Regions from separate parts of the Streptomyces sp. NEAU-W12 genome, predicted to be linked through region 3. Evidence: riboswitches for the same ligand, from Rfam matches in the RefSeq annotation. Region 3 holds a riboswitch; each other region holds the start of a gene.
What was found. Region 3 has a riboswitch for cyclic di-AMP ahead of ORI94_RS23980 (transglycosylase family protein). Riboswitches for the same ligand answer to the same signal wherever they lie in the genome.
Positions count from the first base shown of each region.

Region 1: it holds a riboswitch for cyclic di-AMP, as region 3 does, so the genes downstream of both, ORI94_RS06240 (M23 family metallopeptidase) here and ORI94_RS23980 (transglycosylase family protein) in region 3, are expected to answer to the same signal.
Region 2: it holds a riboswitch for cyclic di-AMP, as region 3 does, so the genes downstream of both, ORI94_RS23225 (transglycosylase SLT domain-containing protein) here and ORI94_RS23980 (transglycosylase family protein) in region 3, are expected to answer to the same signal.
Region 4: it holds a riboswitch for cyclic di-AMP, as region 3 does, so the genes downstream of both, ORI94_RS00065 (M23 family metallopeptidase) here and ORI94_RS23980 (transglycosylase family protein) in region 3, are expected to answer to the same signal.

Region 1 covers NZ_JAPJDM010000004.1:12,073-19,113, forward strand. Annotated here, with positions in the region: gene ORI94_RS06225 (helix-turn-helix domain-containing protein) at 1-366, shown strand, start outside; gene ORI94_RS06230 (DUF6126 family protein) at 363-485, shown strand; gene ORI94_RS06235 (tyrosine-protein phosphatase) at 499-1,296, opposite strand; cyclic di-AMP (ydaO/yuaA leader) riboswitch at 1,811-1,972, shown strand; gene ORI94_RS06240 (M23 family metallopeptidase) at 1,977-2,978, shown strand; gene ORI94_RS06245 (SGNH/GDSL hydrolase family protein) at 3,243-4,028, shown strand; gene ORI94_RS06250 (MBL fold metallo-hydrolase) at 4,134-5,360, shown strand; gene ORI94_RS06255 (ATP-binding protein) at 6,252-7,041, shown strand, end outside.
Region 2 covers NZ_JAPJDM010000019.1:46,104-53,144, reverse strand. Annotated here, with positions in the region: gene ORI94_RS23250 (amidase family protein) at 1-201, shown strand, start outside; partial or broken gene ORI94_RS23240 (ABC transporter ATP-binding protein) at 515-802, opposite strand; gene ORI94_RS23235 (LolA family protein) at 946-2,217, opposite strand; gene ORI94_RS23230 (polyprenyl synthetase family protein) at 2,494-3,504, opposite strand; cyclic di-AMP (ydaO/yuaA leader) riboswitch at 4,126-4,288, shown strand; gene ORI94_RS23225 (transglycosylase SLT domain-containing protein) at 4,294-4,785, shown strand; gene ORI94_RS23220 (HAD family hydrolase) at 4,877-5,746, opposite strand; gene ORI94_RS23215 (GNAT family N-acetyltransferase) at 5,942-7,012, shown strand.
Region 3 covers NZ_JAPJDM010000020.1:7,460-14,500, reverse strand. Annotated here, with positions in the region: gene ORI94_RS24005 (serine/threonine-protein kinase) at 1-192, shown strand, start outside; gene ORI94_RS24000 (SurA N-terminal domain-containing protein) at 364-1,014, shown strand; gene ORI94_RS23995 (nucleoside triphosphate pyrophosphohydrolase) at 1,120-2,109, shown strand; gene ORI94_RS23990 (cytochrome P450 family protein) at 2,187-3,473, shown strand; gene ORI94_RS23985 (transglycosylase family protein) at 3,805-4,740, shown strand; cyclic di-AMP (ydaO/yuaA leader) riboswitch at 5,072-5,241, shown strand; gene ORI94_RS23980 (transglycosylase family protein) at 5,246-6,019, shown strand; gene eno (phosphopyruvate hydratase) at 6,298-7,041, shown strand, end outside.
Region 4 covers NZ_JAPJDM010000001.1:17,317-24,357, reverse strand. Annotated here, with positions in the region: tRNA gene ORI94_RS00095 (tRNA-Lys) at 44-116, shown strand; gene ORI94_RS00090 (NAD(P)/FAD-dependent oxidoreductase) at 218-1,426, opposite strand; partial or broken gene ORI94_RS00085 (cation:proton antiporter) at 1,721-2,590, opposite strand; gene ORI94_RS00080 (sensor histidine kinase) at 2,810-3,127, shown strand; gene ORI94_RS00075 (dihydrofolate reductase family protein) at 3,522-4,655, shown strand; tRNA gene ORI94_RS00070 (tRNA-Met) at 4,722-4,795, shown strand; cyclic di-AMP (ydaO/yuaA leader) riboswitch at 5,121-5,278, shown strand; gene ORI94_RS00065 (M23 family metallopeptidase) at 5,291-6,325, shown strand; gene ORI94_RS00060 (PrsW family intramembrane metalloprotease) at 6,439-7,041, opposite strand, start outside.

The DNA.
Region 1 (7,041 bases), on a different contig from region 3:
GCCGTGGTGCGCGCCGCCGACATGGAGCCGACCACGGTCGGCGGCTGGACCTACCGGCAGGCCGGTTCCCCCGGGCGCGGGATGCAGGCCCTGCGGGTCCAGGTCCCGGAGGGATCCCAGGGCGACATCGTGCGGGTCCACCCCGGCGAGGAGTGGCTGTACGTCCTCAGGGGGCGGCTGCGGCTGCGCCTCGGGGAGACCCCGCACCGCCTCGCACCGGGCGACAGCGCGCACTTCGACTCGCTGACCCCGCACCGCATCGCCGCCGAGGACCCCGACGGGGTCGAGCTGCTGTTCGTCCACACCCTGCTGCAGAGTCCCACGGCCGCCCTGTGCCTGGGCCCCACCCCTGGAGACGTGTCATGAAAGACATGGAGGAGAAGTTCCCCCGCGCCCTGTGGGTGAGGCTGTTCATCTACGTCGTGGTGGGGCACCTCTTCGCGGCCTTCGTCTACCTGCTCTTCGAGCTGGGCGCGAAGGCGTAGCCCTCGGGGGCGCTCAGTCCAGCATGCGTTCGCGCAGCCGCTCCCGGTGCCCGGGGGTGAACCCGAGAGCCTGTTCGAGGTAGGGGTCCACGCCGCCCCAGGTCTCCTCGATCGTCTCGAGGGCGGCCGACAGGTACTCGGCGCGGGCGTCGAACAGCGGGTCGAGCAGCTCCATGACCTCGGGTGAGTAGGCCGAGGCGGAGGTGGAGCTGCGGCGCACCTTGTAGCGGCGGTGCGCGGCGCTGGACTTCAGGTAGTCGTCGAAGATCGCGTCCCGCTCCACGCCCAGCGCGAGCAGCGTCACCGCCACCGACAGGCCCGCGCGGTCCTTGCCCGCCGCGCAGTGCATCAGTGCGGGCAGGCTCTCCTCGGCGAGCGAGATCAGCACGCGGGAGTGCTCAGAGGTGCGCTGCGTCACGGTCGCGCGGTACGAGGCGATCATCCGTTCCGCTCCCTTGCCGTCGGCGAGGATCGCGCGGAGCTGGTCGAGGTCCCCGTCACGGACCATCCTCCAGAACTCGGCGCCGTCGGCCGGGTCGCTCAGCGGCAGGTTCACATTGCGCACGCCGGGCAGTTCGATGTCCCGTCCGTCCAGTCTGTGGTCGGCCGCGTTGCGGAAGTCGAAGACGGTGTGCAGTCCCAGGGAGGACAGGAAGGCGGCGTCCTCCTCGGTGGCGTGTGCGAGGTGGCCGCTGCGGAACAGCACCCCGTGCCGCACCCGGCGGCCGTCGACGGTCGGCAGGCCGCCCACATCACGGAAATTGCGCACACCGGTGAGCTCGGGTTCGGTCGACGGGATCTGCTGCGTCACGGGGGCCCCTCTCCCACTCTGCGCCGCCGGCGCGGCGGCGTCGGCGGGTGTCACCCGACGATACGACATGCCTGGCAGGGGCCATGAGTTGGTGACCGGGCCGGGCGGCGTGGTGTCGCCGGTGTCGAGCCACCGGCGCGGACGGACGCCGGCACGGCCCCTGGGCGGACCCGTCGCCGGACCGGGTTGAATCCTCCCTTCTTCCCTTATTGATGCGTTCTGTCCGTTTAGGTGGTTTCGACCCAACGTGCACCGATAGGAAGGGAGATGGGGGTGAGGTGGTGAGCATCGTCATAGAGGTGACGATGCGTTGTCGCCATGCTCACGTAATTCCCGTGTTTCGCAAGGGGATTCAGGGGGCGTGTAATGCCCGGGGCGACTCTGGGTGACCGTTTTCATGTCAATGGATCACGGAAATGCGCCTTTGCTCGGAAGACCGGGCTTGTTCCTTTGCGTACCGGTCGCCTACGTTCACCATCGATCCGGACAGACGCCTAATCCTGCCGCTGTCCGGAGCCTTCACACTCTGACCCGCGTATGGCAGGAGCGGGGGACCCACAGGTACGACTGCCTGTTCCGGTCTCCGGAACGGCTTGGGGTTAAGCCGCGTTTCGACGCGGCCGGGCATCTCCAGTCCGAACCCGACAGCTCACCTCGTAGGCGCCGGAGAGGAATTCGTCATGCCCGCAAAGGGTAAGCACCGCCGTCCCAGCGCTTTGCGCTTCACCCGCTCCCTCGCCGTCGCCGGAACCGGTGGCGCCGCGCTCGCCCTACCGCTTCTCGGTGCCACCGGAGCGAACGCCGCCCCTGTGCAGGCCGTCCCGGAAAAGGCCGTCCAGTCGTATTCCGTCGCCGCCGCGGCGGCTGACGGCGTGAAGGCCGACGACGGCGGGAAGGACGACGCCCGCACGTACATAGTGAAGGGCGGCGACTACCTGGCGAAGATCGCCGAGTCCGAGAACGTCGACGGCGGTTGGAAGCAGCTCTACGCCGACAACCGCGAGGCCGTGGGCAGCGACCCGTCGCTCATCCACCCCGGCCTGAAGCTCTCGGTCGACGGCAAGGCCGCCGCGACCGCCGCGCCGGAGAAGCCCTCTTCTTCCGGTAAGTCGGCTTCGCCCTCTTCGTCCGCTCCGTCCTCCGCGCCGGAGTCGGCGGCGGCCGGTGAGTCCTCGGAGCGGTCCGCTCCGAAGCCCTCCTCGGGCTCCTCCGAGCAGTCCGCGTCGAAGTCCTCCTCCGCCGTGGTGCCCGCGAACCAGGCCGCGAACACCTCCGGTTACAGCTCGCCGGTGCCCGGCGGCGGTCTCGGCACCGCCTACAAGGTGGCCGGCAGCATGTGGTCCAGCGGCTACCACACCGGTGTCGACTTCGCCGTCCCGACCGGTACCTCCCTGAAGGCCGTGGGCCCGGGCACCGTCGTCTCCGCCGGCTGGGCCGGCTCGTACGGCAACCAGGTCGTCATCAAGCTGAACGACGGCTACTACGCCCAGTACGCCCACCTGTCCTCGCTGTCCGTCTCGGCCGGCCAGGCCGTGAGCGGCGGCCAGCAGGTCGGTCTCGCGGGCTCCACCGGCAACTCGACCGGCCCGCACCTGCACTTCGAGATCCGCACCACGCCGGACTACGGCTCGGACGTGGACCCGGTCTCCTACCTCCGCGGCAAGGGCGTCTCCATCGGCTGACCCCGCGCCACCCCGCCCGGCACGCGCCGAAGGCCGGACCCCGATCCCCGGGTCCGGCCTTCGGCGCGTACGCCCGGAGTGTTCCGTGCGCCACGTCGCCCGCCACCCGACATCCTTCTCCCCAGGGCTACTCCGGAACTGGCCGATGCTGTGCGAGTGGCTTATCTCACCGCCCGTCAATGTCTTCCTACGGTCGCGTAGGTCACATTCGAAGGTGAATCATGTCCGGTTGTGGCAGACGATTCGAAGAATGACGGCAAGGCAGTGATCGGGTCGTACGTGGCGGTGGGGGACAGCTTCACCGAGGGCGTCGGCGACCCCGGCCCCGACGGGGCGTTCGTCGGCTGGGCCGACCGGTTCGCGGTGCTTCTCGCCGACCGGCGCCCCGAAGGCGACTTCCAGTACACGAATCTCGCGGTGCGCGGGAAGCTGCTCGACCAGGTCATGGCCGACCAGCTCCCGCGGGCCGTCGAACTGGCCCCCGCACTGGTTTCTTTCTGTGCGGGCGGCAACGACATCCTGCGCCCCGGCAGCGACCCGGACGAGGTGGCCGAGCGTTTCGAGCAGGCGGTCGCCGCGCTCACGGCGGTCTCCGGCACGGTGCTGGTGACGACCGGGTTCGACACCCGGGGCGTGCCCCTGCTGAGGCATCTGCGCGGCAAGATCGCCACCTACAACGGGCACGTCCGGGCCGTCGCCGACCGGTACGGCTGTCCGGTGCTCGACCTGTGGTCCCTGAGGAGCATCCAGGACCGCAGGGCCTGGGACGCCGACCGGCTGCACCTGTCGCCCGAGGGACACACCCGCGTGGCGCTCCGCGCGGGCCAGACCCTCGGCCTGGACGTCCCGGCCGACCCGGAGCAGGCCTGGCCCCAGCTGCCGCCGCGCGGCAGCCTGCACGTCCGGCGTGACGACGTCCAGTGGGCGCGCGAGTACCTGGTGCCGTGGATAGGACGCAGGCTGCGCGGGGAGTCGTCGGGGGACCACGTGACGGCGAAGGGGATGCTGTCCCCGGGTGACATCAGGGAGCGCATCGCCGCGGTGGCGTGACGCCGGGCGTGGGGGCAGCGGGGAGGGGGCGGGTGCGCGCCCGTCCCCGCGGCCCCGCGCCGACGCACATAATGGAATGTCTGACCGATTTTCCTTGGAGGCGTCGTGGCCGGTATCCGTTCCCAGAGCTCCGGGCTCCGTGCGCTACGGCCCGCGGCCTTCGGCGCGGACCCCGCCGGTGAGCGCATGGAGCGCATCCGCCGGTCCCCGCACTACCGGGACGGCGTGTTCCAGAATCCCCAAGGCCCCACCCGGGCCCGGCCCCCGGGCTCGTCCCGGGACCTGGCGAGGACCTACTTCGACAAGGGCACCCGGTCCCGCCGTGCCCCGCACCACACCCCGCCGGTGCACGCCACCACCCTCGCCGACCTGGCCCGCCCGCCGGCCTCCGGACTGCGGCTGACCTGGATGGGACACTCCAGTGTGCTCGTGGAGATCGACGGGCGGCGGGTGCTGTTCGACCCCGTGTGGGGCGAGCGCTGCTCCCCGTTCCCCTTCGTCGGCCCGAAGCGGCTGCACCCGGTACCTCTGCCGCTGGCCGCGCTCGGCCCGGTGGACGTCGTCGTGATCTCGCACGACCACTACGACCACCTGGACCTGCCCACCGTCAAGGCGCTGGCCGGCACGGACACGCTGTTCGCCGTGCCGCTCGGCGTGGGCGCCCATCTCGAGCACTGGGGCGTGTCCGCCGACCGGCTGCGCGAACTGGACTGGCACGAGGCGACCGAGGTCGGCGGGCTCACCCTCACCGCCACCCCGGCCCGCCACTTCTGCGGCCGGGGCCTGCGCAACACGCAGCACACCCTGTGGGCCTCCTGGGTCGTCACCGGCGGGGAACACCGCGTCTACCACAGCGGAGACACCGGTTACTTCGACGGCTTCAAGGACATCGGCGCCGCCCACGGCCCCTTCGACGCGACGATGATCCAGATCGGTGCGTACTCGGACTTCTGGCCCAAGGGGCAGTCGGACCCGAACCCGGGACCGGGTTCCTGGCCGGAGATCCACATGAACCCCGCCGAAGGCCTCCAGGCCCACCTCGACCTCCAGCGGGGCCGGCCGTGCGGGGTCCTCCTGCCGATCCACTGGGGCACCTTCAACCTGGCACCGCATCCGTGGGCGGAGCCCGGCGAGTGGACGATGGCTGCGGCCGACGCGGTCGGGCAGCCCGCCGCCTTCCCCGTCCCGGGCCTGCCGTTCGAGCCCGCCGGTGAACTGCCGGCCGAGCCGTGGTGGCGGGGCGTGGGGCACGTCCCGGACCACAGGTGGCCGCTGCCCGACCCCGTCACGGTCTCTTCCCACGAGGAGCCGGGCCTGGTGCCGGAGGAATGAGCCTTGGCCTTGATCGCTACGCTGAGTGATGTTCCTGTGGGTGGCACACGGCGCGCGGAGGGCTCCTGAGGGGTCCCGAGGGGGCGTCCGGCCGGGGGGCGGGAGTAAACGAGAGGGCCGGGGGGCTGCGAGCTCCCCGGCCCTCGGCGTTTCCTGTTGACCGTATCCGAGCAGGTCGGATCGAGTGGTGACCGTTCTTTGGCGAGGGGGCGACGGGTTTATCGGTCTGTCGTACGAAGCCTCATACCAGAGCGGGACGCTGTCCGTGTGAGTTTGTCAACTGACCACCGCACGTGATGCGGTGGCGACTACGGTGAGTGTCGGTCGGGTGACGCATGTCCGACGCCCTCGGCCTTCCGAGGCGCCTCCCGACCGGTACGGCGACACCGCGACGACCCCCGTCGTTCGGCGCATCGCGCCACGGGGTCGCGCCCATCGGAATCGGATTCAGGGAGCGGGGACCGGTACGTGCAGGCAGAAGGCGGAGGCGGACGAGGGAGAGGCCGGGGTGCCGCACCCCGACGCCCGGGCCCGGCCGGCGCCTCGGGCGTGACCGGTGTGCCGAGCGCGCCTGTCGGGTCGAAGGAAGCCGCGGGTGCCCCAGACGGACCGCCGGCCGGCCCGCGCGCCGGTGCCGGTAACGGGCGTACGCCCGCACCACCCGGCGGCGGGCCGCGCGGCGGGCGGAACCGCTCCCACGCGCCCGGCGGCCGTGGTGCCGGGCGTTCACCCGGTACCCAGGACCGACGGACCAGTTCGAGGACGCCCATGCCCGACCCCCTCCCTCCCGCCGGTCCTCCCTCCCGCACGGACCGGCGGGAGGGAGGACGGCACGGACGCCCGCCCTCCCGGCCCGCCCCCGCGCACCCCGAGGCACAGACAAGACCCCAGTTGCTGCGGCTGGCCGTCCTGCCGCCCGTGGCGGTCGCCCTCAGCGCCTGTGCCGCCGTGATCTTCATCATCCGCTCCACCGGCATACGGCCGGACGCGACCCTGTGGGCTGTGCTCGGCGGCGCGGTGTCGGTGGCTCTCGCCGGCATCGTCATCGCCGCCGTCGCAGCCGACCGCGCGGCGCGGGCCGTGCACGACCGTGTCGAGGGCCTGCGCCGGAGCACGGCCCGGCACGAGGCCGACCTGCGCGCCCTCGTGGACACCCTGCGACGCGGCGACGGCCCGCCCCCGCGCACGCAGCCGGGCAGAACGCCGGGGGACGCCGACGCGTTCGACCGGCTCGCCGCGGACCTGTCCCGGGCCCACGACAGCGCCGTCACCGCCGTCGTCCAGGCGTCCCGGCTCTCCAGCCAGGCGGGCAGCGAACAGAAGCTCGAGGTGTTCGTCAACCTGGCCCGGCGTCTGCAGTCCCTGGTGCACCGCGAGATCTCCCTCCTCGACGAGATGGAGAACGAGATCGAGGACCCCGACCTGCTCAAGGGCCTCTTCCAGGTCGACCATCTCGCCACCCGCATCCGCCGCCACGCCGAGAACCTCGCCGTCCTCGGCGGGGCCGTCTCCCGGCGGCAGTGGAGCCACCCGGTCTCCATGACCGAGGTGCTGCGCTCGGCCATCGCCGAGGTCGAGCAGTACTCACGGGTCAAACTGGTGCCGCCGATCGACGGCACCCTGCGCGGGCACGCCGTCGCCGACGTCATCCACCTGCTCGCCGAACTCGTCGAGAACGCCA
Region 2 (7,041 bases), on a different contig from region 3:
GACGTCTACTCCACCGCGCTCACCTGGGCGTTCAACCTGAGTGGGCACCCCGCGCTGAGCCTGCCCGCCGGGTTCGGCGCCGACGGCTGCCCGGCCGGACTCCAACTGGTGGCACCGCACGGGCGGGAGGCACTACTGCTCGCCGTGGCAGGAGCCGCGGAGAAGCCGAGCGGCGGAGAAGCCGTGCGGCGAAGGAGCTGAGGAGCCGAGCGACCGAGGAGCCGAGCGACCGAGGAGCCGAGCGACCGAGGAGCCGAGCGACCGAGCGACCGAGGAGTCGAGGGCCGCCCTCCGAATCCCCTCGGACATTTACTTGCTCATGCATATGACGTAAATGCCTGTCATCGGCGCACGCCGACCATCTGGAGGGTGACCATGACACGCCGTTTCCTCTTCGTCCCGGGGAGCGCCCGACGTGACGGCAGCTCCGTGCTGCCGACCCGCCGGGCCGCCGAACAACTGCCCGCGGATACGGGGTCTCGGCCCCGCTGTTCCCTCCGGCCCTCGGACGGCCTCAGCCCGCGACGTCGAAACCCTCCCCGGTCAGCGCCGCGAACGCGTCCTCCGGTGAGGCCCGTCGACCCCGAAGCCGCAGCCCCGGACGGCGGCCGTCACCAGCGCGGCGTTCGCCTCGGCGAGGTCACGCTCGGGCACCTCGCCGGTCACCCGGTCGTCGGTGACCACGACGTCGCCGACGCCCTGTCCCGTCAGCACCCGTGCCGCGTCCGCCGGGTCCGGTGGTCACCACCAGCCGGCCGCCGCTGCCCGCGGCCAGGTCGGCGACGGGTCCCCGGGTGAGCAGCTCGAGGCCGTCGACGGCCTCGAGCTGTCCGCCGCGGTGGCGCTCGGTGAGGGCGCGGCTGACGATGGCGCCGCCACCCGTGCCCCGCGTGGCGGACGCCTCGCCCATCGGCTCCCTCGTTCCCTGTCGTAGCGCTGTCCGGGTTACTTCGCCTCGTCGGCCGCCTTCACCAAAACATCCTTGGTGACGGCGCCCACGTAGACCGTGCCGTCCTCGGTGAACAGGGCGTTGACCAGGCGGGTGCTGAACACGGTGCCCGTGCCGAACTCGCCCTTCACCTGGTCGCCGAGCGAGCCGAGGAAGCCGTCGAGGTCACCGTTTCCGGAGCCGGTCGGCAGACCGCCCTCGGCGCCGGTGTCGAAGGTGGCGACGGAGTTCCAGCCCTCGCCGAGCACCTTCAGTCCGTCGAGGCCCTTGGCCAGGTCCTCCTCGGACTTCGGGGCGCCCTCCGGCCTCCGGTGCTCCCCGCCCTTCTCGCCGCTGCCCTTCTCGCCGCTGCCCTTTTCACCGCCGTCCAGCTCGCCCTCCTCGGTCACCTTGGCGCCCTTGGGCGGGGTGAAGTCGAAGGTCGAGGCGGCCGGCCGGTCGAAGCTGACCTTGGTGAAGCCGACGTCCACGACGGCGGCACCGCCGCTCGCCGGGGTCAGCGTGAACTTCAGCGGCGTACCGGTCCTGTGGTCCACCGCGATACTGACGGCGCCGACCGTGGAGCCGGACTGCCGGGGCTTGACGACCAGCTTGTACGCGTCCCGGCCGGCCACCTGCGCGGTGCCGTCGACGGTGACGGACGTGGTGTCGTCGACCGACTTCAGCGCCTCTTCGGCGAAGTCCTTGGGCGTGGCCGGGGGCTGGTGCTCCCGGCCCCCGGCCCCGGCGGACTCGTCGGTGGTGCCGTGGAAGACCTCGTTGGACTCGCTGTCGTAGCCCCAGACGTCCTCGCCGTTGTGGATCAGGCTGTACTCGGACGCGTTCCCGAGCAGCGACACCTTCTGCCGGTCGGGGCCGTCGGCCGCGATGCGCAGGGTGTGCGTACCGGACGCCAGCTCGGTGAGCCTGGCCGTCGGGTCGGCGGAGGAGCCGCCGTCCTCGCCCCGGCCCATGGCGCCTGAGGTCAGGCTGCTCTCCAGGCCACCGAGGTCCGGCAGCCCGAGGTCGGTGGTGATCTTCACGGTGCCGGACAGCTGCTCGACGTCCGACTGGGCCATCTTCTCGATGAGCTGCGCGGCGGTGATCTTCGGCAGGTCCGGGTCGCCGGAGTCGGCGAGCGCGGGGACGAGCCCGATGGTCGCGGCCGCCACTCCCATCACCGTGACCGGGACGACGTACCGCGCGGCCCTGCGCCGGCCCGCGCCCCGCTCGTCGGCCTCGCCGGCCTGACGAGCGGTCGTCGTGTCGTCGGATTCGTACGGTGCCATGTGTGCCCTACCTCCGTGGTCGGCGGCGGCCTGCGTCTCGTGTCGCTCGCACCAGTCACACCCTGAGCCGCCGTCCTCACCCGAATCGGTGAGGAGTGGTGATGTCCGTCGTGTTCCATCTGACCAAACCCGGCGGGCAGACGCGTCAGACCCCGGACTCAACTCCGTGTACTGCTGCGGTATGACACGGGGCGTCGTTTCGGCCCTCGACCAGTAGGGGTCGGGGGCCGGGGTGGCGGACAGGGTGGCGGACAGGGTGGCGGACGGGGCGGCGGGTCAGCCGGCCCGGTGCACCACGGCGTCGCACAGCTCGACCAGGGCCGTCTTCGACTCGCACTCCGGCAGCGGGGCCAGCGCCGAGCGCGCCTCCTCCGCGTAGCGCACGGTGTCCTGCCGGGCCTGCTCCAGCGCGGGGTGTGCGCGCAGCAGCCGCAGCGCCTCGGCGTGCCGGGCGTCGTCGCCGAGGTCGGAGTCGAGCAGCTCGCACAGAGCGATGTCCTCGGCCAGCCCCAGCCGGGCCGCCCGCTCGCGCAGCCGCAGCACGGGCAGCGTCGGGATGCCCTCACGCAGGTCGGTGCCCGGGGTCTTTCCGGACTCGTGGGAGTCGGAGGCGATGTCCAGTACGTCGTCGGCGAGCTGGAAGGCGACACCGAGGCGCTCGCCGTACTGGGTCAGCACGTCCACGACCGCGTCGTCCGCGCCGGACATCATGGCACCGAACCGGCAGGCGACGGCGACCAGTGAGCCGGTCTTGCCGCCGAGGACGTCCAGGTAGTGGTCGACCGGGTCCCGGCCCTCCTGCGGCCCCGCGGTCTCCAGGATCTGGCCGGTGACCAGCCGCTCGAACGCCTGGGCCTGCACCCGTACGGCCTCCGGACCGAGGTCGGCCAGGATGTGCGACGCGCGCGCGAAGAGGAAGTCGCCGGTGAGGACCGCGACGGAGTTGCCCCAGCGGGTGTTGGCGCTGGGCACCCCGCGCCGCACGGTGGCGTCGTCCATCACGTCGTCGTGGTACAGCGTGGCCAGGTGGGTCAGCTCCACGACCACGGCGGACGGGACGACACCGGGCGCGTAGGGGTCGCCGAACTGGGCGGCGAGCGTCACGAGCAGCGGCCGGAAACGCTTGCCGCCGGCCCGCACCAGGTGCTGGGCGGCCTCGGTGATGAAGGGGACCTCACTCTTCGTGGCCTCGAGCAGCCCTTCCTCGACAGCCGTCATCCCGGCCTGGACATCGGCTTCCAGAGCCTGGTCCCGCACGCTCAGCCCGAACGGCCCGACGACGGTCACGAGGGGTCTCCTGTCTGCTGGTGTCCACTGGCGCTTAGACGTCTTGCCCAGTTTGTCGATAGGTCGCTGACATCACTCGAGTCAGCGTATCCGGTCATGTTTCGATCACCGCCAGCACCCGCGTTCCCCGGCCTCACCCGCGCACGCGTGGACGGCACCCCACGGCGCCCTCCGGTACCGGATCACCACCGGACCCTTTTCGGCCAGTAGGTAATACAGGATATTCGCCGCCTTTCGGGCATGGCGCCCCACCCTCGGGATACGGCCCGGCGCACGGCCGGGCGCCGGGCCCGCGCGCGGACCACCCCGCCCGCCCCGAAGTCTGATTTGCCGTAATCAACAAGAGATTTCCCTTTGGCGGCAAATGCGCCCACACGGTGCGGCCAGTGAAGTGAGTCACGCGCACCCCGCCACGCCCACACCTCGCTCCCACCGGCACTTCCCCTTGCCCGAAAGCGAGTTGACTCCCGGCATCCACAAAGGATCAAGTACCCCAAAACCCCCGGAACAAGATCAAGCGGAGCGATCCGTGACGGCCGTACTTGTTTCCGACAAGTGCACTCGCATACGTTCCCGGCTTGTCGGGCGGACGCCGAATCCTGCCGCCGCCCGCGCCACCCATCGACGAACTCACTCACGCACGGCAGGAGCGGGGGACCCAGGTAGGCCGCCGGACCGGTTCACACCCGGAACGGCTCGGGGTGAAGCCATGCCCGCAGGGGCACGGCCGGGCACTCTCCCGCCCGAACCCGACAGCTCACCTCGCAGGCGTAGGAGAGGAACACAGACATGACCGCATCCGGTCCGCCCCGCCACTCCCGCCTCGTCCGCTCCTTCGCCGTCGCCGGTGTCGCGGCGGTCGCCCTCCCGCTGTTCGGCGCCTCCACCGCCTCCGCCGCGCCCGCCGCGCCCGCCACCGCGACGGCCGCCCCTGCCGCTGCCGGCACCGTGACCGCGTACCCGGACAACCTCGACGGCTGGATCCGCGAGTCGCTGTCCGTCATGGCGCAGCACGGCATCCCCGGCAGCTACGACTCCATCCACCGCAACATCCTGCGCGAGTCGTCCGGCAACCCGCAGGCCATCAACCTGTGGGACTCCAACGCCATGGCCGGCACCCCGTCGAAGGGCCTGCTCCAGGTCATCGACCCGACCTTCCAGGCGTACCACGTGCCCGGCACGGCCTTCGACCCGTTCGACCCGGTCGCGAACATCACGGCGGCCTGCAACTACGCGGCGGACCGTTACGGCTCCATCGACAACGTCTTCGGCGCCTACTGAGACACCTGGGACATCCGATACGTCCGGGCCCGTAGGAACGCCGGAACACCGGAACGCCGGCGGCACCGGCCACACCGGCGGACGCCGAGGCCTACCGGGACACCCTCCCGGACCTGGGGCGGGGCAGCACGTGTTGGGGCACGCGCGGCTCCGCTCCGCCGAACAACCGCTCGAGGACGACGGCCACGCCGTCGTCCTCGTTCGACGTGGTGACCTCGTCGGCCACCGCCTTGAGCTCCGGGTGCGCGTTGGCCATGGCGACTCCGTGGGCCGCCCAGTCGAACATCGGGATGTCGTTGGGCATGTCGCCGAAGGCGACGGTCCGCTCGGGATCCAGCCCCAGGTGCTCGGCGGCCAGCGCAAGCCCCGTCGCCTTGGTGACACCGCACGGCTGGAGTTCCACGGTGCCCGGCCCCGACATCGTGACCGTGGCCAGCGAGCCGACCGCCGCACGGGCCGCCGCCGCCAACTCGTCGTCGTTCAGGTCGGGGTGGCGCAGCAGCACCTTGCTGATCGGCCGGGCCCACAGATCGTCCCGCCGTTCGACCCGCACGGCGGGCAGCGTCGGGTGCGGCATCAGATAGCCCGACTCGATCAGGGTGAGCCCGTCCGCCCCGTTCTGGTCGACCGCGGCGTGCAGCTCCCCCACCTCGGCCTCGATCTTGCCGAGCGCGGTCTCCGCCAGTTCCCGGTCCAGGGTGACCGACCACAGCAGCCGGTCCGTGCCGGCGTCGTACACCTGCGCGCCCTGTGCGCACACCGCGAGCCCCGTGGACCCCAGGTCGTCCAGGAGCGGCCGCACCCTGGGCGCCGGGCGCCCCGTCACCACGAGGTGCCGGACACCGGCCCGCGCCACCAGCGCCAGCGCGGCGAGGGAGCGGTCGGAGAGGGTGTCGTCGCCGCGCAGCAGCGTCCCGTCCAGGTCGGTGGCGATGAGCGAGCAATCGGTGGGTGCGGCCATGATCAGAGAATACGGACACCGCGCGCCCCCGGCTCACCACGCCCCGGGCACCCGTCCCGCGCACCGTCCTCGGCCTGTGCACCACCTGGCGGCAACATGCTCCGCCACCTACCGTCCTCGTGGTCCCGGGCGGTACCTTCCAGGTGTCCAGGGGGGACTTGATCGGGGGGTCAGGTGAACAGTGGACGCACACGTGTGCTGAGGCTCGACGAACTCGGCGAGGGGGAGCAGGAGCGATGGCGTGAGCTGCGCGCCGCCTCGAAGACACCGCGCAGCCCGTTCATGGAACCGGAGTTCGCCGCCGCCGTGTCCGGGGTGCGGCCGCAGGCCCGGGTCGCGGTGCTGTACGAGGGGGCGTCCGCCGAGCCGGCCGGCTTCCTGCCGTACGAGCGGGGCGCGTGGGGGCAGGGCCGGGCGATCGGGCTCGGGGTCTCGGACTGCCAGGGCGCCGTCCTGCGGCCGGGTCTCGTGCCGAAGACCGGTGAACTGCTGCGTGCCTGCTCGCTGTCGAGCTTCGCCTTCGACAACCTGGAGGCGGACCAGGCCCTGTTCGTCCCGCAGGCGGCCCGGGAGCACGCCACCTTCGTCATCGACGTGGAGAAGGGCTACGAGACCTACGAGTCCGTGCTGCGCGCCCAGTCGCCGAAGTTCCTGAAGACCACCCTGGCCAAGGAGCGCAGGCTCGGCCGCCAGGCCGGCCCCGTGCGGTTCGTGTTCGACGAACGCGAACCGGCCGCGCTGCGCACCCTCATCGGGTGGAAGTCGGCGCAGTACCGCAGGACCGGGCGTCGCGACCGGTTCGCGCAGGAGTGGATCACCCGGCTCGTGGGCCGCCTGGCCGGAACCCGGGCCGCGGAGTGCGCGGGCACGCTGTCCGTCCTGTACGCCGGGGACCGTCCCGTCGCCGCCCACTTCGGCCTGCGCTCGGCCTCCGTGCTGGCCTGCTGGTTCCCGGCGTACGACCCGGAGTTCGCGAAGTTCTCGCCGGGGCTCGTGCTGCATCTGCGGATGGCCGAGGCGGCGGCCGGCGAGGGCATCGGCCTGCTCGACATGGGACGCGGCCCGGCCGAGTACAAGGACGCGCTGAAAACGGGCGAACGCTCCGTCCACGAAGGCGAGGCGACGCGTCCCGGCCTGGGGGCCACGCTCCAGCTGCTGCGCCGCGAGCCCGCGCGCCGCGCGCACGGCTTCGTCGTCGCCCGCCCCCGTCTCGCCTCGCTGGCGTCGCGCGCCTTGAAGGGGGCGGCGCGGCTGCGCCGGCCCTGAGTCCGTCAGGCAGTCGGTCCGTCAGGCAG
Region 3 (7,041 bases):
GGCGACCCCCAGCTCGCCCATGACGTCCGCCGCCGCATCGGCCACCTCCTGCTCGCCCTCGGCGACCGCCCGGCCGCGCACGAGACCCTGGCCCGGCTGCTGCACGACGTGGAGCGCTCCCAGGGCCTCGGCCACCCGCTCGCCGGGGAGATCCGCCGGACCCTGCAATGGCTGGGGCAGGTGCACGGATAGCGGGGCAGGACGCCCTTTTTCACCACCCGGGCGGGCCGGCGGGGGTGCGGCGGTGCCGGAAGTCCTGGTGAATCGTTGGTCGAATGGGTTGGCCGGAGCCCGGCCGCTGCCTACCATCGATCACCGCAGGACTTTGTGCACCGCCGCACAAGCTCTCCTCAGGAGGTTTCCTTGCACCGCCGTCGCCGCACCGCGCTCCTCCTCACCGCCGCCCTCACCGCGGCGGCCCCCCTGCTCACCGCCTGCGGGAACGACGCCCGTCCCGGGGCGGCGGCCGTCGTGGGCGGCCAGCGGATCACGGTGTCGCAGCTGGAGAGCCGGGTCGGCGAGATCCGCGCGGCCCAGCGGGAGGCGGTGCCGGACGAGGCCCAGTACGAGCAGGTCATCGCCCGCACCGGCAGCCTCACCCGCGACACCCTGCAGGGCATGGTCCTGGACCGGGTGCTGGAGCGCGCCGCGCGCGACGCCGGTGTGACGGTCACCCCCAAGGAGGTCCAGGAGATGCGCTCCGGTCTGGAGGAGCAGGCCGGCGGGGCCGAGGAACTGGAGACGGCCTGGCTGCAGCAGTACGGCATCCCGCCGGAGCGGCTCGACGGCAACCTCCGCCTGCAGCTCCAGGCCCAGAAGCTCGCCCAGCGGCTCGGCACCGACACCAGCAGGCCCGAGTTCTGGCAGGCGCTGTCCGAGGCGAGCAAGGAGCTCGACGTCGACCTCAACCCGCGCTACGGCACCTGGGACGACGAGAAGAGCAGCCGCGTCGACGCCAGGACCCCGTGGGTGCGGGACGTCACGGGGGAAGCCGCGGCCCAGCCGGTCGCCTGACGAGCCGGGCGGTCGCCCGACGAGCCGGGCGTACCGTCACACCGCGCCGGTCCCCCTGTGGACAACCTCCGGAGGACCGGCGGCGCCGTGGGTTAGTTTCTGATCGTGAACGCAACCAGCCCCGCGGCACCCCCCGCGGCCCCGACCGGCCGCATCGTCCTGCTCACCACCAGCCACCGCGTCGCGCCCGGCCTGCTGTCCTGGCCCGCCTGGCAGACCCTGCGCGCGGCCGACACGGTGCTGTGCGCGGACGGCACCCATCCGCAGCTGCCGTATCTGCGGGAGGCGGGCATACCGGTCGAGGAGACCTCCCCGGCCGCCGGGGAGCTGGTGGACGCCTGCGCCGGCGGGCGCACGGTGGTGGTCGTGGCGACCGGCGAGGGCGAGCCCGCCCTGACCGACGGACTGGCACGCCTCGCCGGCACCGGCCGCGTCCCGATGCCGGAACTGGAACTGCTCCCCGCCTCCTACGACCTGCCGGGCGCCCGCCTGCTCGACCTCGTCCAGGTCATGGACCGCATCCGCGCCGAGTGCCCCTGGTCCTCCCGGCAGACCCACCAGGGCCTGGCGAAGTACGGCATCGAGGAGGCGTACGAACTCGTCGAGGCGATCGAGGAGGGCGACCGCGACGAACTGCGCGAGGAACTGGGCGACGTCCTCCTCCAGGTCGTCTTCCACGCCCGGATAGCCGAGGAGCACCCCGAGGAGCCCTTCTCCGTCGACGACGTGGCAGGCGGCATCGTCGCCAAGCTCATCCACCGTCACCCCCACGTCTTCGGCGACGAGACGGCGACCACCCCCGAGGAGGTCAAGGAGCACTGGCTGCGCACCAAGGCGGTCGAGAAGCGGCGCACCTCGGTCACCGAGGGCGTCCCGCTCGGCCAGCCGGGACTGGCTCTCGCCGCCAAACTCGCCTCCCGCGTCCGCACGGCGGGCCTGGACGTCCCCCTGCCCCGGGCGGAGGGCATCGGCTACGAACTGCTCGGCCTCGCGGCGCGGGCCGAGGCGGAGGGCGTCGACCCGGAAGCGGCGCTGCGCGCGGCCGCCCGGGCCTACCGGGACGCGATACGGGCCGCCGAGGGCGTGGGGGAGTAGGGCGCGGTCCCCCGGTGCCGCCGGGCACCGGGGGAGCAGGTCGTACCTGCCCGCGTGCCGCCGGATACGGTCGAGCGGTGACCGACCAGCACCAGCCTCAGCCCCGGCCCGAGCACGGCGCCCCCGAACTCTTCACCTGGGAGTTCGCGAGCGACCCCTACCCCGCGTACGCCTGGCTGAGGGAGCACGCGCCGGTGCACCGGACGCGGCTGCCCAGCGGGGTGGAGGCCTGGCTGGTCACCCGGTACGCCGACGCCAAGCAGACGCTCGCCGACCCCCGTCTCTCGAAGAACCCGGCGCACCACGACGGGCCCGCCCACGCCAGGGGCAGGACCGGTATCCCCGGTGAGCGCAAGGCCGAGCTGATGACGCATCTGCTCAACATCGACCCGCCGGACCACACCCGGCTGCGCAGGCTGGTCAGCAAGGCGTTCACACCGCGCCGGGTCGCCGAGTTCGCGCCCCGGGTGCAGGAGCTCACCGACGGGCTCATCGACCGGTTCGCGGAAGGCGGCTCCGCCGACCTCATCCACGACTTCGCCTTCCCGCTCCCCATCTACGCCATCTGCGACCTGCTCGGCGTCCCGAGGGAGGACCAGGACGACTTCCGCGACTGGGCGGGCATGATGATCCGGCACGCGGGCGGGCCCAGGGGCGGTGTCGCCCGGTCGGTCAAGAAGATGCGCGGCTACCTGGCCGACCTGATCCACCGCAAGCGCGAGGCCCTGCCCGCCGAACCCGCCCCCGGCGAGGACCTCATCTCCGGCCTGATCCGCGCCTCCGACCACGGCGAGCACCTCACCGAGAACGAGGCCGCAGCCATGGCGTTCATCCTGCTGTTCGCCGGCTTCGAGACCACCGTCAACCTCATCGGCAACGGCACCTACGCCCTCCTCACCCACCCGGGGCAGCGCGAGCGCCTGCAGACGTCCCTCGCCGCCGGGGAGCGCGGGCTGCTGGAGACCGGGCTGGAGGAACTCCTGCGCTACGACGGGCCCGTGGAGCTGGCCACCTGGCGGTTCGCCACCGAGGCGCTCACCGTCGGCGGGCAGCACATCTCCGCCGGTGACCCGGTCCTCGTCGTCCTGGCCGCCGCGGACCGCGATCCGGAGCGGTTCGCCGACCCCGACGCGCTCGACCTCGCACGGCGCGACAACCAGCATCTGGGGTACGGCCACGGCATCCACTACTGCCTCGGCGCCCCGCTGGCCCGCCTGGAGGGCCAGACCGCGCTCGCCACGCTGCTGACCCGGCTGCCGGACCTCGAACTCGCGGCGGATCCGGCCGAACTGCGCTGGCGCGGCGGCCTCATCATGCGCGGACTGCGCACACTGCCGGTGAAATTCACCCCGCCCCCGATGTGATGTTGCGAACGGGGGCGACGCGCCCGGAAAGCATTCCGAAATGCCCCGGATGGTCTTTGGAAGGGCCCCGGAAAAGCCCTCGGCGTGACCGTCGGCCGCGGCTCAAGTGACCGTCAGGACCCCCTCGGACACGGTCCGTCGACCGTTGGTAGGACGTCCGTAAAGGTGACACCCACTCAATTCTGTGATCTTCGTGTGATCTGCGCGGCATGAACTTGTGACAGACGTTCGACTGCCTATACGTTCACCCATCAAGCGCGGCGTCCCGCTTTTCACACGCCATGGTTCGAAACGCCGTGCGAGCAACTGTTCTCCTGCGAAAGGTCTCCGCATGCTCTCCGGGAACGGTCGTCACCGTCGCCCCCGCCAGGCTCCGGCTCTCCTCGTCGCGGCCGGAGTGACCGGCTCGGCCATCGCGATCCCTCTCCTCGGGGCCGGCGCCGCCAGTGCCGCCGACGGCTCGACCTGGGACCGGGTGGCCGAGTGCGAGTCGGGCGGCTCTTGGAGCCAGAACTCCGGCAACGGCTACTACGGCGGCCTGCAGTTGACCCAGGAGGACTGGGAAGCCTACGGCGGCCTCGACTACGCGATCAGCGCCGACCAGGCCAGCCGCGGCCAGCAGATAGCCGTGGCCGAGAAGATTCTCGCCGACCGGGGTGTCGGCGTGTGGAGAGCCTGCGGGCTGCTGGGGGGCCTGGACCAGGACGCGCCCGCGCTCGACGTCGACACCGGCGTGGAGGGTGACGCGTCGGGTGCGTCCGGCTCCGAAAGATCCGCCACTCCGTCACCCTCCCCGTCCGCCGGCTCCTCGTCGGACGCGAAGGGTGCCGGGGGTGACGAGGACGACGAGGACGGCCAGGAGAAGGAGAAGGAGAAGGAAGCGGGAGCGGATGCCTCTCCCTCCCCCTCCGCGTCTCCTTCCACCCAGGGGGACGACTCGGGCAAGCCGGGGCAGAAGGCCGACGCTTCGGAATCGGCCGACGGTGAGGACTCCGGCAGCGGCCGTCACCGCGGCGCCAGTGCCGAGGAGGAGGCGCGTGAGGACCGTGATGCCGGATCCTCCGGGCGGCACGCGTCGCGCGGCGGTCTCGGCTTCGCGCGCGGCCTCGACAGCTCCTCCCCGTCGAGCGACTCCGGCTCGGGCTCCGCGAGCGGCTCCTCGGCCGCCTCCGACTCCCTTGCCCTCGGCGGCGGATGGCTCGCCCAGTACGGCGGGGGTGACGAGGCCGAGGGTGCCGCCACCCCGCATCTCACCCTTTTCGGTTAAGGGATCGCATTCTGGTTTGAGTCGGTTGAATTCTGACATTCCCGCAGCGGTGTCCGGTCGCTCGGGTGTCGGCCCTGCGCCGGTCGGGTGATGACGTCGCGCCGACCGGGTGACAGGTGGCCCGGAGTGCGAAAAAGCGCGCCGATGGCGGAAGTTGAGAGTCATGGTTCGCAACAAATGTCCGGTTTAAAGGTGATGAGAGATAGGTCTCAGAAGCCCTGATCGTCTTTGATAATCCGCTGCGAGCGTGTCTACGGTCGTGACCGCTCGTCATCACGGGCCCCGGCTGCCGCCACGCCGAATCCTGCCAGTGGCAGCACGGGAACAGTCGTCGCGTCATGCGCCGTAGGCAGGAGCGGGGGACCCAAGGTAGGCGCCGGATCCGGTGAAGTACGCCGGACACGGCTCGGGGTGAAGCCGCGTCCCGCAAGGGAACGCGGCCGGGCAACTCAACCGGCCCGAACCCGACAGCTCACCTCGTAGGCGTCGGTGAGGGGATCCAACCATGCTGTTTTCCAGCAAGGGCAAGCACCGTCGTCCGTCCAAGGCCACCCGTGCCATCGCCGTCGCCGGCGTCACCGGTGCCGCCGTCGCCGCCCCGCTGATGGCGGCCGGCAACGCCTCCGCCGCCACCGCCGCCGAGTGGGACACCGTCGCCCAGTGCGAGTCCGGTGGCAACTGGTCGATCAACACCGGCAACGGCTACTACGGCGGCCTGCAGTTCTCCGCCTCCACCTGGGCCGGCTACGGCGGCACGAAGTACGCCGCCACCGCCGACCAGGCCAGCAAGGCCCAGCAGATCGAGATCGCCGAGAAGGTCCTCGCGGGCCAGGGCAAGGGCGCCTGGCCGGTCTGCGGCAAGGGCCTGTCCGGCGCCGCCTACACCGGTGGCGGTTCCGCCGGGAGCCCGGGCAGCCAGAGCTCGGGCAGCCAGAACTCCGGCAGTCAGGGCAGCGGTCCCTCGCAGGGCTCCCAGCAGCAGGCGCCGGAGCAGCAGGCGCCGGAGCAGAGCACCGAGGCCGCTCCCGAGCGTTCCGCCGGGCAGAAGGCCTCCCGCTCCGACGAGCGTCCGGCCGCCAGGAAGACCGTCACCACCCCGACCGGCGAGAAGGTCAAGAAGGGCGACGGCGAGTACAAGGTCCTCAAGGGCGACACCCTCAGCTCGATCGCCTCGGAGAACGACGTCAAGGGCGGCTGGGGCAAGCTGTTCAAGCTGAACGACGACATCGTCGAGGACGCCGACCTCATCTACCCGGGCCAGCAGCTGCACCTGAAGTAGGACGTCGGCCGCGGGTCCGGGCCCCGGCCCCGCGGAGGTCCGCCCCGCCCCGGCGCGCGTCCCCCGTGCGCGCCGGGGCGGGGCTTTCCCGTGGTCGGAGCGGGCCTCCCGTTCCCGGGTTTCCCGGACACGTCTTTGTTTCGTTCGGAAACAATTTACTCTCGGTTCTGTCCGCGAAGCGGCCGGCCGGATGGCCGATCGCCCCGAGCCGGATAGGCTCGGGTCCGCAGGGCCCCGTGGCCCCGCTGAACCACGTCACATCCATGAAGGAGATGCTCGTGCCGTCCATCGACGTCGTCGTAGCCCGGGAAATCCTGGACTCCCGAGGCAACCCCACGGTCGAGGTCGAGGTCGGCCTCGACGACGGCAGCACGGGTCGTGCCGCCGTCCCGTCCGGCGCCTCCACCGGCGCCTTCGAGGCCATCGAACTCCGTGACGGAGACCCCGACCGCTACCAGGGCAAGGGCGTCGAGAAGGCGGTCCTGGCCGTCATCGAGCAGATCGGCCCGGAGCTCGTCGGCTACGACGCCACCGAGCAGCGCCTGATCGACCAGGCGATGTTCGACCTGGACGCCACCGACAACAAGGGCTCCCTCGGCGCCAACGCCATCCTCGGCGTCTCCCTGGCCGTCGCCCACGCCGCCTCCGAGGCCAGCGACCTGCCCCTGTTCCGCTACCTCGGCGGCCCCAACGCGCACCTGCTGCCGGTGCCGATGATGAACATCCTCAACGGCGGTTCGCACGCGGACTCCAACGTGGACATCCAGGAGTTCATGATCGCCCCGATCGGCGCGGAGTCCTTCTCCGAGGCCCTGCGCTGGGGCACCGAGGTCTACCACACGCTGAAGAAGGTGCTGAAGGGCCGCGGCCTGTCCACCGGCCTCGGCGACGAGGGCGGCTTCGCCCCGAACCTCGGCTCCAACCGCGAGGCCCTCGACCTCATCCTCGAGGCCGTCAAGGAAGCCGGTTACACCCCCGGCGAGCAGATCGCCCTCGCGCTCGACGTCGCCGCCTCCGAGTTC
Region 4 (7,041 bases), on a different contig from region 3:
CGCGCCCACGTCCCGCTATGCTCGTGGGGGGCGACATCGCCTGGGGCCCTTAGCTCAATTGGCAGAGCAGTGGACTTTTAATCCATTGGTTGTGGGTTCGAGTCCCACAGGGCCTACCGAAGCAGGGAAGGGGGGGACCCCCTCCGACCTGCTGTTCAGCGCCCCGACCGGTTCAACACGGTCGGGGCGCTGCGGTGTTCGGGGGTGACGGAGCCGTTCAGGCGGGTTCGTTCCGGCGGGCGGCCGGTGCCCTGTCGGGCCCGGTCCGCAGCAGTCGCCGGCGCCTGGGGCCTCCCGGGACGCGGTGCAGGCTGTACGAGCCGGGCTTGCGTGCCTCCTCGGACAGGTGCTTCACGATCCCCCTGCACACGAGCTCCTTGAGCTTCGCGCCGGGGCGGCCGTCGATGTGGAACCAGACCGCGACGTCGTACCTGTGGGCGAACTGGAAGATGCCGCCGCGGCGGCCCAGGCTGATGCACTGGCCGGCGAACACCTGGTTGAGGGGTGACGGCTGCTCACCCGCGATACGGCTCAGCACCGTGTCGGCGGCCCGTGCGCCCAGCGGCATCGCGGCCTGGCAGCTCATCCGCAGCGGCAGGCCCGACGGGGCCGCCGAGTCCCCGGCCGCGACGATGCGCGCGTCGTCCACGCACGTCAGTGTCTCGTCGGTGAGCAGGCGGCCCACGGCGTCGGTGCTCAGCCCGCTGCGGGCGGCCAGGTCCGGTACGGCGAATCCGGCGGTCCAGACGGTCACCTCGCTCGGCAGCTCCCGGCCGTCGCCGAGCCGTACGGTGCCGCGCGTCACCGCCGTCACCCTCGCGTCGGGGCCTTCGAGTACGGTCGCCCCGAGTGCAGCCAGCCGCCCGGCCACCGAGCGCCGGCCCCGAGGGTGCAGGTAGGGGCCGAGGACCCCACCGCACACCAGGGTCACGGCGCGGCCGGCCTCCGCCAGTTCGGCGGCGGTCTCGATGCCGGTCGGACCGGCTCCGACCACCGTCACCGCGGCCGTCGCGGGAGCGGTGGCGATGACCGGCCGCAGCCGCTCCGCCGTCTCCAGGGTGGCGATCGGGTACGCGAGTTCGGCCGCTCCGGGCACACCCGGGTCGGCGCTGCCGCTGCCCACCGCGTAGATCAGATAGTCGTAGCCGACCGTGCCGCCGGTCGCCAACGCCACGCCGCGCCCGGCCGCGTCGATCCGGGTCACGGTGCCGACCACCAGCCGGACGCGGTCGGCCAGGACGTCCCGGTAGTCGACGACCGCGTCGTGGGACCCGCCCACCAGTTGGTGCAGGCGGACCCGCTCGACGAAGTCCGGGCGGGGGTTGATCAGGGTCACTGCCACGTCGTCGCGCCGCGTCAGGCGGTTGGCCGCCATGACGCCGGCGTATCCGCCGCCGATCACTACCACGTGGGTGTTCTCAGTCATGGTGTCTCCGTCGTCTCAGAGGTCCGACCGTTTTCAGGGGCCGACCTCAGGACACCGCCCGGTCGTTCGCTGTGACAGCGGACCGACGGGGGCTGCGGGGACTGCGGGAGCTGCGGGAGCTGCGGGGGCTGCGAAGGCTATGGGGGCGGCGGAGCCAGGCGCCCATGCCCGTCGACCCGCCGGAGGATGGGGCCCCGGGTGCGGAGGTGGCGGGGGGAGGCGGGGTGGTGGTGCCTCGTTCCGGCGCACCGGACGTCCGCGGGCGGGTTGTCCGGTCCTCCGCCGTGTCGGTGGTCAGCCGCTCGCGTGGGCCGGTTCCGACCGGTCGACCGGGGTGGTGGTCTGTGACGTGTCCGGCGAGGGGCGGCGGATGAGGCGGGTGGCCAGCGGTTCGGTCCAGCGGGCGGTGAGAGGGCCGAGGACGACCAGGAGCAGGACGTACGCCGTGGCCAGCGGGCCGATCCGGGGCTCCGTGCCGACGGCGAGACCGGCGATGACGATCGAGAACTCGCCGCGCCCCACCAGAGCGCCGCCGGTCCGCCAGCGGCCCTTGGACAGGATGCCCGCACGGCGGGCGGCCCACCAGCCGGTGGCGATCTTCGTCAGCGTGGTGACGACCGCCAGGGCGAGCGCAGGGAGCAGCACCGGCGGGATGGCGGACGGATCGGTGTGCAGCCCGAAGAAGACGAAGAACACCGCCGCGAACAGGTCCCGCAGCGGGGACAGCAGGCCGTGGGCGCCCTCGGCGACCTCTTCGGACAGGGCGGTGCCGACCAGGAACGCGCCCACCGCGGCCGACACCTGGAGGTGCTGGGCGACGCCCGCGACCAGCAGGGTCAGCCCCAGCACCGCCAGCAGCAGCATCTCGGGGTTGCCGGAGGGCACCGCGCGGCTGATGACGCGTCCGTGGCGCAGGGCGACGTAGAAGACGACGCCGACGGTGGCCAGGGAGACCAGCAGGGTGACGCTGCCGCCCGCGAGACTCGCACCGGTCAGCAGGGCGGCGAGGATCGGCAGGTAGACGGCCCTGGCGAGGTCTTCCATGACCAGGACGCACAGGATGACCGGCGTCTCGCGGTTGCCCGTGCGCCCGAGGTCGCCGAGCACCTTGGCGATGACCCCGGAGGAGGAGATCCGGGTGACTCCGGCGAGGGCACCGACGGCCCTCGAGAACTCGGCACTCCACCATCGGGCCGACTCTGGGAGTCTGCCCGTGCGCCGAGGTCATCACCCGTCCGGTACGGGGTCGTTCGGCGGGGACGGGCCTGACCCCGCTTCAAGGACCTTCCGCCCGGCACCCCGGGGCCATCAGGGGCAGCCCTCATCCTCGCGGGGGCCCGGCTGCCCGATCCGGGCCCGGAGCCCGAACCGGTCCTCTACCGGGTGTCCCAGGAAGGGCTCACCGACATCGCCCGGCACGCGCACGCCCGCCGCGCGGAGATCTCCCTGTGCCGCACCCCCTCCGGAGTGGAGCTGCGCGTCCGGGACGACGGCCGGGGCATCGGTGTGGCGTCCGAGGGCGCCGGCATGCTCGGGATGCGCGAGCGGGCCCTGCTCGTCGGCGCCGACCTCGATGTGGGCCCGGCCGCCGGAGGCGGGGCCCTCGTGCGCCGCGCCGTCCCCGCTCCGGGGCGGGGGCCCGTGCCCGTGCGGACCCCTCCGTCCCTGACCGCCCTCCCCGACCGGAAAACCCGGACATGACCGACCCCGGCTTCCCCCCCCCGCACCCCGTCCGGCACACCCGCCGGCGCCGGGACCGGGACCCCGGCCGGTGCCGGGAGCGACGGCGCGCCGACACGCATCCTCCTCGCCGGCGACCACGACACCACCCAAACGAGGGGGGCGGAGGACACCCACGAGGTGGGGGAAGGGCCTTCGTCACGGGCCGGCCGCCGGGTGTGGCGGGGCCGCCGGGTGTGGCGGGGACACCGCCGTTTCCACGCCGCACGGTTCCGCGCCACGTGGCGGTGGCACACCGCACGGCTTCCCCTCCGCGCGGGAGCGCACCGGGTGCAAGACTCTCTTCACCCGGTCCGGTCCGGCCCTGCCCTGTCCCGCCCTGTCCCGTCCGCCGTCCCCGTCAGGAGCGCCGTCGATGCCCCACCCGTACGTCCTGCTGTCCGCCGCCGTCTCGCTCGACGGGTATCTCGACGACACCGGCCCCGAGCGGCTGCTGCTGTCCGGCCCGGAGGACTTCGACCGGGTCGACGAGGTACGGGCGTCGGTGGACGCGATCCTGGTCGGCGCCGGCACGATCCGGGCCGACAACCCCCGGCTGCTGGTCAACGCGCCCGAGCGGCGTGCCGCCCGGGTCGCCGAAGGCCGGCCCGCCTACCCGCTGAAGGTCACCGTCAGCGGCTCGGGCGACCTGGACCCGGAGGCGCGGTTCTGGCACACCGGTGGCGCGAAGGTCCTCTACACGACCGGCAGGGGCGCCGAACGCGCCCGCGCCCACGGTCTCGCCGCCGACATCGTGCCCCTCGGCGCCGAGCTCGACTGGCGCCGCCTCCTGACACACCTGTACGACGCGTACGGCGTCCGGCGGCTCATGGTCGAGGGCGGCGGCCTGATCCACACCCAGCTCCTCACCCAGGGCCTCGCCGACGAGCTCCAACTGGTCCTCGCCCCGCTCTTCGTCGGTGACCCGGACGCCGCCCGTCTCTTCGGCCCCGGCACCTACCAGGGCGGCCGGCTGCGGCTGCTGGAGACCCGCCCGGTCGGCGACGTCGTCCTCATGCGCTACGAACCCACCGCTCCCGGCGCCGGTCCGCTCCCTGTCGCCGCCGACCACCACTGGCTGGCCCTCGCCTGCGAACTGGCGAAGCGGTGCCCGCCCTCGGAGACGGCGTTCAGTGTGGGCGCGGTGGTCGTCGCCGCCGACGGCACCGAGCTGGCGCGGGGCCACTCCCGCGAGGGCGGTGATCCGGTGGTGCATGCCGAGGAGGCCGCCCTCGCCAGGACCGACCCCGCGGACCCGCGGCTCGCGACCGCCACCGTGTACTCCAGTCTGGAACCCTGTGCCCGCCGCGCCTCCCGTCCGGTGCCCTGCGCCCGGCTGGTCCTGGACGCGGGAGTACGGCGGGTGGTCACCGCGTGGCGGGAGCCGGACACCTTCGTGGCGGGCGCCGACGGCAGCGGAGTACTGGCGGCGGGGGGCGCCCTGGTCGTCGTCCTGCCGGAGCACGAGGAGGCCGCCGAGGCGCCGAACGGCCATCTGATCGGCCGGTGACGCGAGGGCGGCGGCAACGCGTGTGCGGAGTGTCCCGCGGATGCCGTATGCTGGTGAACACAACGACGCGGGGTGGAGCAGCTCGGTAGCTCGCTGGGCTCATAACCCAGAGGTCGCAGGTTCAAATCCTGTCCCCGCTACTGAAGGCCGAGGGCCGGAATCCGAAAGGGTTCCGGCCCTCGGCCGTTTCCGTCCGCCCCGTTTCGAGAGTGCGTCCCAGGGCCCTTGCGCACAGATGTCACGCCAGGTGATCGAGTCGCCCCGCTGCGCATAACAATTGACGTACCGTCAGCTCGGGTGTGACGAGAGCGGTGAAGCCAACTCGCCCGGTTTTGACCGGCGCTGGCGCTTAAGTCCGTGCGGAAATCGTTAACGATCAAGAGGAACGGCTTGGAATACGGTCCTCGCGTCTATTAACGTTCGATAACGCAGCGCGGTCGTCCCAGCCGGCACACGAGTCGGCTCCGTGCGCACGCGCCGAATCCCGCAAGGGAACCGGGGAACCAACATCTTGGGGTGAATCGCGCGGATGCACCCGTGGAGACACGGGCGGTATACGCGCGTAGGAGACCTTCCTGCTCCGAACCCGTCAGCTAACCCGGTAGGCGAGAAGGAAGGAAAGGAGTGCGCCCCACGTGGCGTCCAACCGGCCTGCCCCCGAGGCCCCCTTCATGCCGAGCCAGCACGAGAGCGACACCTTCGGCTACGGCGGCATCCGCACCGACGAGGGCCCCTTCGAGGAGTGGAACCCCACCGCGGAGTCCGTTCGCCCCGTGCGCGGCCGTCATCGTGTCGGCAAGCAGCGCGGCGGAGGCCTCGCCCGTAGCTCCACCGTCCTGGGCGTCGGTGTCATAGCCGCTGTCGCCGGTGGCGGCATGGCCAGCGCCCAGACCGGCAAGCCGCCGGTCTCCATCTCCGTGCCGGACCTTCCCTCTGTTGGTTCCCTCATCTCCGACGAGGAAACCCCCCAGGGCTCCGCCACCCCGCTCAGCAGCATCGGCACGGTCGCCGACGAGGCCGAGCAGGGCAGCACCTCCGACGCCGGCGAGGTGCTGCGCGCCCGGATCATGGCGCAGGTCGAGCAGCAGCAGAGCCAGGCCGAGGAGCAGGCCGCCGCCGAAGCCGCCGCGAAGGCGGAGAAGGAGGCCGAGGAGCAGGCCGCCGCCGCGAAGAAGGAGGCCGAGGAGAAGGCCGCCGCGGCGAAGAAGAAGGCGGAGGAGGAGGCCGAGAAGAAGGCCGAGGCCGAGCGTCTCGCCGAACTGGCCAGGCAGTACGCGCTGCCCACCTCCTCGTACACCATCTCCTCGACCTTCGGTCAGGCCGGCGCCTACTGGTCCTCCGGCCAGCACACGGGCCTGGACTTCGCCGCCCCCACGGGCACGCTGATCAAGGCGGTCCACACCGGCACGATCACCTCCGCCGGCTGGGACGGCTCGTACGGCTACAAGACCGTGCTGACCCTCGACGACGGCACCGAGATCTGGTACGCCCACCAGTCCTCCATCAGCGTCAGCGTCGGCCAGCAGGTCAACACCGGCGATGTGATCGGCCGCGTCGGCTCCACCGGCAACTCCACCGGCGCCCACCTCCACCTGGAGGTGCACCCGGCCGGTTCCGCCTCGGGCATCGACCCGATGGCCTGGATGCAGTCGAAGGGCCTCACCGTCTGAGCCCCCGGCCCCGGCCGGCCTCCGCATCCTGCGCCCCGCACAGCCACAGCCCCGGCAGTCCTGACGACGCCCCCCGACGTCAGGACTGCCGGTCCGGCGTTTCCGGGGCGGTGTCAGGGGCGGTACGGGTGCGCGTACGGGTTCGGCCCGGGCGCCGGGCGACCGGGGTCCACGGCGCCGTACGGGCCGTACACGCGGTGCCCCCCGTACGCCTCGGGCACGCCGTACGGACCGTGCGCCGGCCGGGGCGGGGCGGGCGGTGCGACGGCTCGGGCCGCGTGCTCCAGGGCCGGGCGGGCCGTGTCGCGGCGGTGCCACATCTCGCGCAGCAGTTCGTGCTCCCGTACGACGAAGTCCGCACCCGCGCGGCCGCGGCGCCCCCGGTGGCGCAGGAACGCCAGCGACGTCGCGTACGCCCCGTACTGGGCCACAGCGCGGGCAGCGGTCCGGCCGCCGTGCCGGTGCGCGTACCGCCGGGCGATGCGCCGGGCCCGCATCGAGCCGAGCGCGTAGGGCTGGGCCGGGGTCAGCCAGCCGGCCCTGACGTACGCGGGCAGCTCCTCCCGTACGGTCCGCAGCTCGCGCTGCCGGGTCCACACCACCAGCCAGGTCAGCAGGCCGAACGACGGCACCATGAACGCCGCGTACACGGCGAAGAAGCCGTACTCCCCGAGGGTCGAGGAGGCGTTCCACAGGGCGTGCATGCCCATCGCGAG